Regions from separate parts of the Roseibium algae genome, predicted to be linked through region 2. Evidence: riboswitches for the same ligand, from Rfam matches in the RefSeq annotation. Region 2 holds a riboswitch; each other region holds the start of a gene.
What was found. Region 2 has a riboswitch for cobalamin ahead of V6575_RS07375 (ABC transporter ATP-binding protein). Riboswitches for the same ligand answer to the same signal wherever they lie in the genome.

Region 1 (5,024 bases), on a different contig from region 2:
AAACTTCCCTTCTGCTGCAGAATTGATCACCGTCGATGTTAGAGAAGGCGCAATTGCACTGTCCAATTGGGCGCTTTGGATCGTTTCAACAGGCTCAGGGGACGTTGCCTCGACGGGCTGTGGCTGGACGATCGGCGTTTCAATGTCTTCAACGGGCTCGACCATGTCATCCAGGTCGGCTTCTTCAGGTTCCGCCACAGGCATGGCGGTTCCGGCAATCAGCATGTTTTCGAAAGCCTGACCTATGGTTGCGGCGCTCGTTTCAGCACCGCCTGCGGTCAGGATCTCGTCTTTGTTGCTCAACGTCGCCCAGGCCGCGATCCCCATATGCAGGCCGAGGGACAAAACGAGCGCGAGGGCAAGCCAGCGCCAGCCCGGAGAAATGTTGTGGCTATCCTTCATTGCGACCTCATGGTGACAACGGTCACCTTGCCAGCGCCAGCTGACTGCAGTTGCCCGACAATATCGACAAGCGTCTTGGCCGCCATGTCCTTGTCTGCCACCAAGCGCACTGGAATATTGCTCGGAGTGCTGCCTTGCGAGGTCTCACCGGATGTCTCACTTGCGTCAGAGCCTGGGGCGTTGGCCAAATAGGCCTCAACTGTGATTGGGTTGCCGCGATAATGCAGAGACCCGTCTTCACGCGCGACCAAAGCGTCGGGCGGTGGCACGGGATCAGTTTCGGTGCTGTCGATCAAATCGACTTCGCTGTCCATGGGCGGAGCCAACTGGCCTGCGATCAGGAAAAAGATCAGCATCAAAAAGACAATGTTGATCAGCGAAATCGTGTTTTCGCTTTTGCGCTGGATTGGCGTGAGTTGCAGTTTTTTCATCTTGTCAGATCCGTCCTAACGACGGGAAATTGAGCGCGTAAGAACCGCAGCTGTTATTTGGCGACAGTGAGGCTGAGACCTTCGACCCGCCGAATGGTTTCCATGGCACTTACAAGGTCCTGGGCAGTTGCTTTTTCCTTCGGCAGGATCAGCACAGATTTCGCACCCTTTTGGGCAAAGCCCGCAAGAATGGCTTCTGCTGTATCCAATGTCGCCTGCTGGCCATTGATCCGCAACCCGTCCGGCACAAGCGAAATGATGATGTCAGGCCCTTTGCCGGATGATTTGCCGTTACCGCCTGGTGGAGCAATTTCAACTTCACCGAACTTGGTGAATGTTGACGTCAGCATGAAGAACAGCAGGAGAAGGAAGATCACATCAATCAGGGATGTTAGCGAGAGCTTCCGGGACCGTGCCTGTGGCAGATCAATGCGCATGAATTGCCTGTGCGCTCATCTGATTTGGGGCTGCAGTCTTAATGATATTGTCCACTGAAATGGTTGCTGCATCTGGAACATCGGAGAGCAAAATCCCTGCGCCCAGAGTTTCGATTGCGACCCGCTCGTTGTCGATCCGACTTTCAAAGAATGTCAGCAGCAGGGACACTGGCATGGCGACGGCAAGACCGGCAGCAGTTGTCAGAAGTGCGACCCAGATGCCGCCTGCGAGCATGGATGGATCCACTGAATTCCCTGCTGACTGGAGGTTCTGGAACGCTTCAATCATTCCAAGCACTGTTCCGAACAGCCCCAGAAGGGGTGACACCTGTCCGATAGCATCCAAGGCTTTCAGGCCCCACTGCTGGTTGTGCAGCCGCGTGAGCGCGCGCCTTGAAATCTCTTCCTCGATTGCGGTTTTGTCGAGGGTCCCGGTCAGCGACAGGCGCATGGCTGTTGCAACGGTTTCCTCAGAAGCTGTACGCGGCACACCAATCTTGCGGATGGCTTCGAGCTGATTGCCATTACGCCATAGGAATACGGCCTGGCGGGAGCGTCGCGTGTTGCCAACACCTTCGCGCCAGAACTGATAGATTTTCATCAGAACAAGAGCGAGCGCAATGACGGACAGGACGGCAATGAGGGAGACCACCGGTCCGCCGGCGTCCAGCAATTTTAGAACAGGCTGGAAAAAACTGGTCTGATCCATGGGGCTAACTCTTACTTGATGAAGGCGATTGTGGTGCGGGTCTTGGGCTCTAGGGCCGTGATGCACATATTTTCGGTGCCGGGCTGCGGATCAACCAGGTCACAACGTGCGGCTCCGTTGACCAGGATCTTGCCAATTGACGGGCATTTGACGCCGGCAAGTTCGAACTGACGCACGACGGTTTTTTGATCCTGGATGGCACCGAAGTCGAAGGCGGTCATTTGATCGACCAGTCCGTCAGCGTTGAACAGGACGAATTCGTAAGCCAGTCCACCAAGGGCTTGGCCTGTCGAATTGGAGGCTACAAAAGACAGCATGCAGCCGTTGGCTGTCTCTGATGCCCGGTTCAATTCGAGTGACAGGTTGTTTTCGGCAGCTTGAACCACGAAGGGGGCCGATAGTGCATAAGCCATTGTTGCAGCAAGGCAAACAGTTGTTCGGCGATGTGAAAGAAAGCCTTTGCCAAACGTTTGCTTCATGAAACTACGCATATTGTCCCCACACTCGGTTTTGAGTCTTAAAGCTACGGGCGGCTGAATAGCTGGTTCAGCAGATGGCATTAGCATCTTGCCTGCATGCGATATATGACAATCAGTATCAGGTATTGTGGGTATGAAATATGAGGGTGGTAGTCAAGTAATTCCGGGTGTGGATCTGCAATTTTATCGTGCAAGCAAGTGTTTGCGGATGGGTTTCCATGGGGAGGGTGAAGAGGTCGTTCAGCCGGAAATGACAATTCTGAGGCCGTGCGTGATGCAATGCAAATCAACGCTGTCATCATCAAGTCTTCTTGATGATCTTCAAAGCGGTCAAATCTTTAAAAGAAGGAGCAATGGCTCCCCGAGCAGGGCTCGAACCTGCGACAATTCGATTAACAGTCGAATGCTCTACCAACTGAGCTATCGGGGATCACCAACGTGGTGGCGGAACGTGTCTGCTCCGTCGATGGATGAGCGTATAACAAACGCTTTGCCGGTTTGCCAAGCCCCTCATCAAACTATTTTCATTGAAAAGATATAATCGTCGTGGATTGCGTTGGATAACTTATTATTTTCAGTAGGTTGAGCGGAATTTTTAGGTTGGGGAATTGTGCAAATGCCTTTCAATGCGGCTTGTTGTTTTTCAAAAAGCAAACGGTCGGCAGGTGCGCTTGTGATTGGTGCTTGTTAGTGCCGATCCTTGCCGAATGATCGAGGGAGGTTAGGCTTGGCTTGTTTGTCGCCTGCCAAGCCGCTACAGAAGGAGTGTCATGGTTTTCCGCGTGCTCTTTGCGCGTTGGAAATGAAACGGGAATGCGGTGCGGATCTTTATTGGGATCCAATTCCGCGGCTGCCCCCGCAACTGTAAGCGGCAAGGGGCTCTGCGACATGCCACTGGAACAGGCCAATCTGGCCGGACCGGGAAGGCGCAGAGACCTGATTGAGCCGCAAGCCAGGAGACCGGCCTGACAATCTTTGGGTCATTGATTTCAGTGACCTTAGTTCAACAGCCGTCGGGTGGACGGCAGGAGCCAGGCTGAATGCTATATTTACACCGCTGCTGCGGTCGATCTTTCACACATTTGTTCACCCGCCGATTTGGCGGTGTGCGCTTCTCCGGCCCTGACTTATGAGCGGGCAGGCTAAGACGAGTGTCACATTGATTCTGGGCGGTGTGCGTTCCGGAAAGAGCCGGTTTGCAGAAGAGCTGGCGATGAACAGCGGTCTACGACGTGTCTATGTGGCAACCAGTCCGGTGATTGATACGGAAATGGATGAACGCATTGCGTTGCATCGTGCCCAACGTGGGGATGACTGGCGCACCATCGAGGAAGAACTCGATCTTGTTGGTGTGCTGACCCGTGAAGCTGCGCCCGATACCGTCATTCTCGTTGATTGCCTGACCCTTTGGCTGAACAACCTTCTTTATCGTGAACGTGATGTCGCACTGGAGGCCCGCCGCCTTGCGGAGGCTCTGGAAAGCATCAAAGGCCCGTGCGTGCTGGTTTCCAACGAGGTTGGCATGGGCATCGTGCCCGAAAATGCTCTGGCGCGGTCGTTTCGTGACGCACAAGGACGTCTCAATCAGGATATCGCGGCGGTCGCGCAGAAGGTGATTTTTGTCGCTGCCGGTTTGCCGCTTGTTTTAAAACCCTCTTCTCACCCGGATATCAAAATATGACCATCGGACAGAAAATTCCTGCCACCATCGTCACAGGCTTTCTGGGCGCAGGCAAAACCACGTTGATCCGCAATCTGCTGAAGAATGCTGATGGCCGCCGCATCGCGCTGATCGTCAATGAATTCGGCGATATGGGGTTTGATGGTTCTCTCATGAACGGTTGCGCGGATCCCGATTGCGCTGCAGAGGAAGTGGTGGAACTCACCAATGGCTGTATCTGCTGCACGGTTGCCGATGATTTCCTGCCCACCATGGAAATGCTTTTGGCGCGGGACAATCCGCCAGAACACATCGTTATTGAAACGTCTGGCCTTGCCTTGCCTCAGCCGCTGGTGCGCGCATTTTCCTGGCCGAGCGTCAAGACCAAGGTAACCGTCGATGGGGTGGTGACAGTGCTGGATGCAGCAGCTCTTGCCGAAGGCCGGATCGCACTGGATGAAGCAGCCCTTGAAGCCCAACGCGCAGCGGATGACGCATTGGATCACGAGAGCCCTGTGGAAGAGTTGTTTCATGATCAGTTGACCTGCGCTGATCTGGTGGTTCTGAACAAGGCGGACCTGATCTCCAGTGATGCACTTGCCAAGGTGCGGGCAAAGATATCTGCCGATGTGCGAGACAGCGTTCACATTGTCTCATCGGAAAAAGGCACTTTGCCGATTGAAGTTCTGTTGGGACGTCAATCTGCTGCCGAACATGACATGGCAGCGCGCCACGAACATCACCACCATGATCACGATGATGACCACGGGCACGATGAACATGAACACGATGGCGACCATGACCACGATGATGAGCATCACCATCACCACCATGATGATTTCGAAAGCCATGTGTTGCCGGTGTCTGCCTTCGCGAGTTTGAAGGCTGCAGAAGCCAAGGTGCTGG
Region 2 (5,024 bases):
AGCAAGGTGTGACCCTTGCTGGCAAATATTTCCTGTCAGGCCTTGCCGACAACTATCTCCCGTCAGGCCTTGCCGACGACCATCAATGCAAAGGCTTGAACCAGAGCCACTTCCTTCAGGCGGTCAAAGCGGCCAGAGGCACCGCCATGACCTGCTTCCATGTTGGTCTTGAGCATCAACAGATTGTCGCCGGTCTTGGTCGCGCGCAATTTGGCAACCCACTTGGCAGGCTCCCAATAGGTCACGCGCGGATCTGTCAGACCGCCAACTGCAAGAATGGCCGGATAGTCTTTGGCTGCAACATTGTCATACGGAGAATAGCTGGCGATATACTCATAAGCTGGCTTCTCGGTGATCGGATTGCCCCATTCCGGCCATTCCGGTGGGGTGAGGGGCAGCGTGTCGTCGAGCATGGTCGACAGAACATCGACAAAGGGAACCTCTGCGATGATGCCGGCAAAGGCCTCAGGCGCCATGTTGGACACAGCCCCCATCAGCATTCCGCCAGCTGATCCGCCCTGGGCGATGATCCGGTCGTGAGAGGTGAAGCCTTCGCTTGCCATGTGCTTGGCAGCCACGATGAAGTCGGTGAAGGTGTTCTTCTTGGTCTCGCGTCGTCCGTCCCTGTACCAGCGAAAGCCCTTGTCCTTGCCGCCGCGAATATGGGCGATGGCGTAGACAAAGCCACGATCAACCAGAGACAGCGCATTGGTGTTGAAGCTGGCTGGCATGGACATGCCGTAAGATCCGTAGCCATACAGCAGACAAGGCGCAGATCCGTCCAGCGGCGTGTCCTTGCGATAGAGCAGGGAGATCGGCACGGTCTCGCCATCGGCCGTCGGGGCTTGCAGCCGCCGGGTGACATAATCGCCCGCAACATGTCCCGATGGCACTTCCTGTTCCTTGCGCAGCAACCGCTTGCGGGTTTCCACGTCGTAGTCATAGACACGCGACGGTGTGGTCATCGAGGAATAGCTGAAGCGAATTTCGGTGGTATCGAACTCGTAACCGCCGCCAAGACCCAGCGAAAAGGCTTCCTCATCAAAGGAAATCTCGTGCTCGATATGATCCGCCAGACGATGGATCACGATCCGCGGCAGGCCGTTTTCCCGTTCAAGGCGCACCATAAAGGTCTTGTAGACGTCATGGGACAGGATCAGGCAGCCTGGCTTGTGCGGTACCAGATCGGTCCAGAACTCACGGCCCGGCGTCGCTTTTGGTGCGGTGACGATCTTGAAATCTTCAGCGCCACCCAGATTGGTCAGGATGTAATAGGTGTCGCCATTGTCATCGAGGGAATATTCGACGCCCGTGTCGCGCGGCGCAATCAGATGCGGCGGGTCCAGGGGGGCGTGGGCTGAGATCGTCCAGATTTCTGACGTTTCATGGTCATGAATATCGATGATGATCGTGTCGCCGGACTGGGTCTTGCCGACGCCCATGAAGAAGCCTGCATCCTCTTCCTCGAAGATCAGGGCATCGGACGCCGGATCTGTGCCGATCTCGTGACGGAACAGCTTGGATGGGCGGTGGTTGGCATCCAGGCGAATGTAGAAAAGATACTTGCCATCTGCCGAGAACGTCCCGCCGCCAGAAGTGTCTTCAATGCGGGTTTCGCTGTCCTTGCCGGTTTCCAGATCACGGATCTGGAGGGAGTAGAATTCCGATCCCTTGTCGTCATAGCCCCAGGCCAGCAACTTGTGGTCAGATGAATGACCCGCGCCGCCGAACTTGAAATAGGCTTTGCCCTCGGCTTCCTTGTCACCGTCCAGAATGATCTCTTCATCAGACCCGTCGCGCTTGCTGCGCAGGAACTTCGGGTGCTGGCCACCAGTGACGAATTTCATACCGTATAGATACGGTCCATCCGGGGAGGGAACCGAGCTGTCGTCTTCCTTGATCCGGCCGCGCATCTCGGCGAACAGCTTGTCCTGCAAGTCCTTTGTCGGAGCCAGCATGGTCTCCTGATAGGCGTTTTCCGCCTCCAGATAAGCCCGGATGTCTGCATCGAGAACATCAGGGTCACGCATGACTTCCTGCCAGTTCTCTGCTCGAAGCCAGGCGTAATCGTCCTGACGTGTGATGCCGTGGGTTTCAAGGGTGAGGGGGCGTGCTTCAGCACGCGGAGGCTTTGGCTGTTTCATCATAGTTTCCGAAGTAGGATTTTTAGGCGCATGAGACAAGGGGCAGATGTTGGCAGAAGACATCACATGATTGCGCCTCATACCGGTGACAGTAAGATTGACATGCCCGTCAGGCCGCTTATCCTAGAGGTTTGATGGTTTCTGATCTCCGTAGTGGGATTGGGATGAAAAGGGAATACGGTAAGGTGTAGCCAACAGGCGCCGAGTCCGTGACTGCCCCCGCAACTGTAGGCGGTGAGCAAACCTGAACAAGGCCACTGGAGCAATCCGGGAAGGCTCAGGTGCGCTGCGACCCGCAAGTCAGGAGACCTGCCATCCGTGTTTAACCCTCAACCCGGGCGGGGTGCCCCGGAGGAGATCGCGAGATGGCATTGAAATCCCCCCTTTTTACACCCGTTTTGCGGGCGCTTGCAGCTCTTCGTGTGGCCGTTCGGTCTTCTGCGCGTTCTGGCATCGCGAAGCCTTTCGTCATTCAGGCATTCTGATCGCGGATATCGTTCCCATGCCCGATGAGCCCGTTGGAGACAATCGTCTTCGTAAATGGGCTTTTGTGGGGCTTGACTTTGGTTATGTAATAACATTACAAATTTGTGTGTTGGTTGCGCATCAGGTCTTTTGATTTGTGTCACGCTGTAAACCGGAAAGTGAAAATGACAGCCGCATCGTTGAAAATACGGGAGATTAGCTGGGGTCCATCCAAAGGGCTGACGCTATTGCATCCTGTCAGCTTCGAGCTGGTCCCTGGCGACTGCCTTGGGGTTGTCGGGGCCAATGGCGCGGGAAAATCAACCTTGTTGCGGCTGATCTATCGTTATTTGAAGCCCAGAACAGGGCAGATTCTTCTGGATGAACAAGACCTGTGGCGCCTGTCAGCCCGGCAAGCAGCTCAAAAGGTTGCCGCCGTTCTGCAGGAGCAGCCAACGGATTTTGCCTTGACCGTCCGTGAAATTGTGGCTCTTGGCCGCAGACCACATGCTTCAGGCTTTTCATCTCCTGCCGGGAGGGATCAGGTTATCGTCACCAAAGCCCTTGCGGACATGCAGTTGCAAGGCTTGCAAAACCGGCGGTTCGGCACCTTGTCTGGCGGCGAGCGGCAACGGGCGATGGTCGCCCGGGCGCTGGCGCAGGAGCCCAAGCTCCTGGTTCTGGACGAGCCGACGAACCATCTGGACATTCGCCATCAGCTGGAAATTCTCGAATTGGTCCGGGGCCTTCCTGTCACTGTTGTGACCAGCCTTCACGATCTCAATATGGCTGCCAGCCTTTGCGACACGGTTCTGGTGCTGGCTGGAGGGTATCCTCTGGCCTTTGGGCCGCCTTCACAGGTGATCACGCCGGAGCATGTCGATGCGGCCTTCGCTGTTCAAAGCCGTCTTGAGCTGCTTCAGCCGAGCGGGCAGCCCCATCTGACTTTCTCTCTTCCGTCTTGAATAAGGTTCTCTTTGAAATGAAACGTATTTTGGCAACCTTGCCCATTCTGGCTGCGCTGATGATTGCCGCGCCTGCTTCTGCCGCGACTACCGTGAAGAGCTGCAACAGGGATGTGACATTCGACGCGCCGCCAAAAGCGGCTGTCTCCAACGACGTCAATCTGACCGAGATGATGCTGGTTCTTGGCTTGCGCGATCATATGGTTGGCTACACCGGCATTTCCGGCTGGAAGACCCTGGATGAGGAAATGCGGAATGGCATAGCCGAGTTGCCGGAGCTTTCGGCGAAATACCCGAGCAAAGAAGTCCTGCTGGGCGCTGGGACTGATTTCTATTTCGCGGGCTGGAACTATGGCATGAAGGTCGGCGGCGAAGTGACGCCGGAGACGCTGGCACCGTTCGGCATCAAGGTCTATGAACTGACTGAATCCTGCATTCACATTGGAGCCAAACCAAAGGTGTCCATGGAGGACATGTACAACGACCTTCTGAACCTTGGCCGGATCTTTGATGTTGAAGATCGCGCGGAAAAACTGGTCGAAGGATATCGCAAGGAACTGGAGGACTTCCGCGCCACGCTGAAGACCGGCGAAGAACCGCTAAAGGTATTTGTCTATGACAGCGGCGAGGACAAGCCGTTCACTGCCGGACGATATGCCATGCCAACGGCCCTGATCGAGGCTGCAGGAGGCGTCAATGTTCTGGATGACCTAGGCAAGAGCTGGGCGACCATTGACTGGGAAACCGTGGTCGAGAAGAACCCGGACGTGATCATGATCGTTGACTATGGCACTGTGACAGCCGAACAAAAGCGAGACTTCATGCGGAACAATCCGGCCTTGGCCAAAATCGATGCAGTGAAGAATGATCGCTTCGTCACTCTGTCTTATGTCGAGGCGACGCCGGGACCGCGTAACATTGAAGCTGTCAAGAAGCTCGCTGCCGCGTTCTGGGGAGACTAGGACATGCTGGACCGCACCGCAGCAGCCAACCTTCAGGATGGGGAGGGGTCTGACCTTCAGGAACGTGGCGGTCACACAGCACCTGCTGCCCATTTTGAAGCTGCGGACCAGTCTTCATCTGCAGTTCTGCCAGAGAATTGGCGGTTCTTCGGGGTTTTAATGGCGGGCCTTGTCTTGCTGCTGGTGTCCTTTGTGGTGGCTGTTTCATTTGGCGCGGTGCCTGTGCCAGCCAGCACAGTTGCAGGCATTATCGCTAACAAGATCGTGCCGGGGATGTTTGAACCGGTCTGGACAACAGGGCGAGAGGCAATTGTCTGGGAAATCCGCATTCCACGCGCCATTTTGGCAGCTTGTGTCGGCGCGGGGCTTGCTGCGGTCGGAGCAGCGCTTCAGGCTGTGACCCGCAATCCGCTTGCTGATCCGCATCTTCTCGGCATTTCGTCGGGCGGGGCATGCGGCGCGATCATGGCGCTGTTGCACACGGGGCT
Region 3 (5,024 bases), on a different contig from region 2:
TGACGACGACGAAGAAGACGACATTGTAGCCAGCCCGGATACCGTATCTCTTGAAGAGGCCGACGCGGAAGCTGAAGGCGTGGACGTCGACGTACCTGATCTAGATGATGACGATGACGACGATGAAGCTACAGGCGATGTTTTCATCGAGGATGACGACGATGAAGACGATGCTGTTCCTGGAATTCGCGTTGAGGTCGATGACGATCTAGATCGCTAAGCATCTGGTTTTGAATGCTTAAAATGCATTTAATCTTATCCACAGAGGGAATTGAAATTCATTCGATTTTCCTCTTGATCGATTGGAGCGGCGCGACTATGTTGCGCCCTCAATGAGGTCGGGTCCCAACCCGGCTTATGAAGATTGGGGCCATAGCTCAGCTGGGAGAGCGCTTCGCTGGCAGCGAAGAGGTCAGCGGTTCGATCCCGCTTGGCTCCACCATTCCCCTTACCTGTTTAAATTGCGATTAAAACGGCTTGAGTGGCAGTGCATCTCGCTACAGGCTCTCCTGCTTTTCTGGTCTGTTAGGGTAAGGTAGGGCTATTCTGTTATGTGATTTGCCTTGGCGGTTGATTTTTGAGCGTTAGGAATGAAGCGCATTGATTATCTCGCTCGCGGGCCTTTTTCTTTTGTCTTTTCTGGCTGCCACCTTGTTGCCTGCTCAATCGGAGCTGGTTCTTGCTGGGTTGATTACGGCTGAGGCCGCCCCCGTATGGCTGCTTATCTGTGTGGCCAGTGTTGCGAATACCCTTGGTTCGGCGGTTAATTGGTTGTTGGGGCGTGGCGTTACGAGTTTCTCTGATCGTCCCTGGTATCCGGTCAAGCCGGAAAAGCTTGCAAAAGCCTGCGGATGGTACCAGCGATATGGAAAATGGAGCCTGTTGCTCAGCTGGGCGCCGTTCATTGGAGATCCGTTGACGTTGGTCGCGGGCATCTTGAAAGAGCCATTTCTTCCGTTTCTGGTTCTGGTGTCGATTGCCAAAACGGGACGGTACCTGATCGTGGCGGCTGTTATGCTTGAATTCCTGTAGCGAAAAATCTTCCTTGCGAGTGAGGTGTCTCAATAAAAAGCCCGGGCTGTTGACCCGGGCTTTCGTGTGTTTATGGCTGCAAGGTCGTCAGGTGGCTGGGCTATGCAGGCGCGACTGTACGATCGCACTGCCTTTCAGGCCGGACAAGGTTTTGGCTCCGGCCAAGGCTGCCAGATCCGCAAGTGGCTCAATCGCGACGACCAGCATGTAGGCCGCCCCGAAGGAGGCGATTGAGGACAGGTTTGCCGCTTCAAAACCCTGGCCATAGAGCGCCCAGAAGCCAACCCAGCCTACAACGCCGCCTTGATAAGCGACCGAAAGAGCCAAGGCTTGTGAGTATTTCACATCGACATAGGCCGTATTCGCTGGAATGATTTTCTTTGCTAGCAGGCCCATGGCAAACAGTGGCACGAGCAGCGTCGTGACGTTCATGCCGTATTGCGGTAGATCAAAAGGCGCAAAAAACACTCCTTGAAGCAGCAATCCGGCCGCAAGACCAACAGCTGCAGGACCCGCGCCAAATATCAAAAACAATGTCGTTCCGAGGATTAGGTGAACTTCAGAAACGCCAACTGGATAATGCGGCAAAATTTCAAAGAAGCTATAAACCAGTATGGTCGCGAGGAAGGACCGGCTGATAAGGCCTGTAAATCCGCAGTCGCGAAGTTCGCCTGCTGCCGTTTTCGCAGTGAAGCCAATGGATGCGATCGCTGTCGCATAGCTTAGAGTGAGTTTGGCACCATCAACGATGCCCGGTTCAATATGCATGTTTTTCTCCTGTCCACACCCGCCGTGTGGGAGGTTTAAGGAGGCTCCTTATTTCGGAACCGGTTGAGCGGTGGCAGGTCTCCTGGCTCGCGGTTCATCGCCTTTCCCGCCTTCCCGGGCACTCTTGGTGCACCAGTGGCTTTCGGGGTAGGCTCGCCGCTTACAGTTGCGGGGGCAGCCACGGTCTTGGTCCCTTTTGGGTACGCCTCACCGTGTTCCCTTTTAATCCGCCGCACCGTTTGATTGGCGGAACCATCCCGCACATTGTCAGGGACAATGGCTGTGCAATGCAAGGCCTCTCCCAAACGGAAATGCTGTTTCCTCAGTGATATGAGGATGAGTAGGCGAAGCTATCAAACGGGCGAGTCAAACGGCATTCCGGCATCCTGTATTTGTCATCAAGGGTTCATATGAACGATGTGAGAGCTTCATCCACGCATTCTAGGATTGCACTTGAATGTCTGAAACGACGCTGACTGAGGCGTATGGGCAGAAAGTACTGAGAAAATAAATATTGTTTTCCATGAACTTAAAGAACCTGCCCACAGCGTAACGCTCGTTCGGAGATTTAAATACCTTGCGCAGCCTTCCATGTTCGTTTGGAGTGTCGTTTAATGTTCATATGAACGACACAGAGCGTTCATATGAAAACAATACGAAGCGCAGGCAATATCAATGGACCGTTGAGCAAGCCATTTCGGCGGTCTGGATTTTTAACTGCTGACAGGGGCGTAAGCCTCGCTTGATGGGAGCAAACAAAATGGCTTACCGTAAAACCGTTGCCAGCCTCGTGGCTGCAGCCGCATTGCTCGGTACTTCTTCTGTTTCTTATGCTGCGACTGACATCACTTGGTGGCACGCAATGGGCGGACGCCTCGGCGAAGTCGTCAACGAAATCTCCACTGGCTACAATGCGTCCCAGGATGCATGTAATCTGACCCCTGTTTACAAGGGCGGATACGAAGACACGTTGACAGCCGGTATCGCGTCCTTCCGTGCAGGTGAACAGCCGAACATCCTGCAGGTTTTTGATGCTGGCTCAGCCACCATCATCGGTGCCAAGGGTGCGGTCATTCCTGTTCAGGATCTGCTCAGCGATAACGGCGTAGATTTCAACATCGAAGACTACATTGCTGGTGTTCGTTATTTCTACGCTGACAGCGATGGCAAAATGATCGGCATGCCGTTCAATTCGTCTGCGCCTATTCTTTACATCAACGACGAAGCCATGAAAAAGGCTGGTGTTGAAGCTCCGAAGACCTACGAAGAATTCGAAGCAATCGCGCCTAAGCTGAAAGAGGCAGGCTATGTGCCGCTCGTTCAGTCTCACCTGCCTTGGGAATTTGTCGAAAACTTCAAGTCCCGTCATAACTTGCAGTTCGCAACCAACAACAACGGTTACGATGGCGCCAAGGGCACTGAGCTTGTTTTCGGTGAGCCGATCAAGAACCACTTCAAGGCTGTCAAAGGCTGGCTGGACGATGGTCTGTTCGGTTACTATGGCACAGGCTGGGGCGACAACCAGACACCCTTCAACGAAGGCAAAGTTGCTCTTTGGATCGGCTCTTCAGGGTCGTTCGGCGGAATTGCAAAGACTGTCGAATTCCCGTTCTCCGCAACATTCCTGCCTTATTGGGATGCTGTTGAAGGAGCCAACACGGCGTCTTTCATCGGTGGGGCAGCCCTCTTTGCCATGTCCGGCAAGCCTGCTGAAGAGAACAAGTGTGTTGCTTCTTTCTTCCAGTATCTGACGTCTCCTGAAGTTCAGTACATGTGGCACAAGGAAACCGGCTATGTGCCGATCACCAACGCTGCATACGAACTGGCCAAGAAAGACGGTCACTACGACCGTACACCTGCTGCCGAAGTCGGCATCCAGCAGCTTTCTTTGCCAACGGGTGAATGGACCAAGGGCTACCGTATGGGCTTCTACGTTCAGATCCGTGACGTGATGAACCGTGAACTGGGCAAGGTCATGTCCGGTGAAACGACTGTTGATGCTGCTTTCGATACTATTAAAGCTGATGGCGACAAGCTGCTCGCCCGTTTTGCCAAGACAACTGGGAACTAAGTCCCGGGCCTAAAAGAAACGATGGGGGCGCACTTGCGCCCCCATTTCCATGAGGCTGGCGGGCAGTTTGGTCAAGATGACCATGGCCCGCCGCATCTGTTCCCGGTGAAGCGATGAAAAAAGTTCAATTCAAATCCCGCTACGTTCCGTATCTCTTGCTGTTTCCACAGCTCGGGATCGTCACGGTCTTCTTTCTTTGGCCTGCTGCTGAAGCTGTACGCTCTTCTTTTTATCTGGAAGATCCGTTTGGCTTCGGGTCCACATTCGTGGGGTTCGACAATTTCATCGATACGGTCACCTCTACCGATTACGCAAGGGTTGCCTGGTTCACTGCAGCTTTCACGGTTCTTGTGACGTTCCTCTCGCTTGGCATAGCGCTGCTGTTAGCGGTCAAAGCTGACAAGGTTCTGCATGCCTCATCCACCTATAAGACGCTGCTGATGTGGGTCTATGCCGTGGCTCCCCCAGTCGCTGGCCTGATCGGTATTTTGCTGTTTGATCAGCATGTGGGGCCTATCGTGGATCTTTTCGCCATGTTTGGTTGGAATATGCAGGTTGGTGTCAGCTACTATGATACGGCCTTTGCGATGATCACTGTCGCGGTCTGGAAGCAAATTCCAGTCAATTTCATCTTTTTCCTGTCAGGCCTTCAAGGCATTTCAAAATCAGTGCAGGAGGCTGCCAGCATCGATTGCAGGTCTGGTTTCCGCCGCTTCTGGACGGTGACCTTTCCATTGCTCGCTCCGACGGGTTTCTTCCTGCTGATTATCAACATCACCTATGCCTTCTTTGATACGTTCGGCATCATTGATGTGATCCTCAAGGGCGAGCCAGGCAACAATCCGGTGACCCTTGTCTACAAGGTCTACCTGGATGGGTTCCGGGGCAACGATCTTGGTGGGTCCTCTGCGCAGTCAGTTATTCTGATGGCGCTGGTCTTCATCCTGACTGTCATTCAGTTCCGCCTCATTGAGCGGCGCGTACACTACACGTGATTTGGGGAGAAATCGGATGAAAAAGGTAAAACTAACGGATCATCTTGTTCTGCTCACAGGCGTGTTCTTCATGGTGACGCCGGTGATCCTGGCATTCATTACATCGACCCACGATGCTGTGACGATTTATCGGCAGGGGCTCCAGTTCACTTTTGGTG

Region 1: another riboswitch for cobalamin. It lies ahead of cobU (bifunctional adenosylcobinamide kinase/adenosylcobinamide-phosphate guanylyltransferase); the one in region 2 lies ahead of V6575_RS07375 (ABC transporter ATP-binding protein).
Region 3: another riboswitch for cobalamin. It lies ahead of V6575_RS14080 (energy-coupling factor ABC transporter permease); the one in region 2 lies ahead of V6575_RS07375 (ABC transporter ATP-binding protein).

Annotation. Positions count from the first base shown of each region.
Region 1 covers NZ_JBAKIA010000005.1:178,708-183,731, reverse strand. The annotation lists gene V6575_RS09765 (energy transducer TonB family protein) at 1-402, opposite strand, end outside; gene V6575_RS09760 (ExbD/TolR family protein) at 399-833, opposite strand; gene V6575_RS09755 (ExbD/TolR family protein) at 887-1,270, opposite strand; gene V6575_RS09750 (MotA/TolQ/ExbB proton channel family protein) at 1,260-1,979, opposite strand; gene V6575_RS09745 (hypothetical protein) at 1,991-2,458, opposite strand; tRNA gene V6575_RS09740 (tRNA-Asn) at 2,813-2,888, opposite strand; cobalamin riboswitch at 3,213-3,440, shown strand; gene cobU (bifunctional adenosylcobinamide kinase/adenosylcobinamide-phosphate guanylyltransferase) at 3,588-4,139, shown strand; gene cobW (cobalamin biosynthesis protein CobW) at 4,136-5,024, shown strand, end outside.
Region 2 covers NZ_JBAKIA010000004.1:220,826-225,849, forward strand. The annotation lists gene V6575_RS07370 (S9 family peptidase) at 63-2,144, opposite strand; cobalamin riboswitch at 2,263-2,475, shown strand; gene V6575_RS07375 (ABC transporter ATP-binding protein) at 2,795-3,574, shown strand; gene V6575_RS07380 (ABC transporter substrate-binding protein) at 3,592-4,536, shown strand; gene V6575_RS07385 (FecCD family ABC transporter permease) at 4,696-5,024, shown strand, end outside.
Region 3 covers NZ_JBAKIA010000009.1:183,804-188,827, forward strand. The annotation lists gene V6575_RS14065 (TIGR02300 family protein) at 1-220, shown strand, start outside; tRNA gene V6575_RS14070 (tRNA-Ala) at 367-442, shown strand; gene V6575_RS14075 (YqaA family protein) at 601-1,032, shown strand; gene V6575_RS14080 (energy-coupling factor ABC transporter permease) at 1,120-1,800, opposite strand; cobalamin riboswitch at 1,856-2,072, opposite strand; gene V6575_RS14085 (extracellular solute-binding protein) at 2,561-3,871, shown strand; gene V6575_RS14090 (ABC transporter permease subunit) at 3,985-4,866, shown strand; gene ugpE (sn-glycerol-3-phosphate ABC transporter permease UgpE) at 4,883-5,024, shown strand, end outside.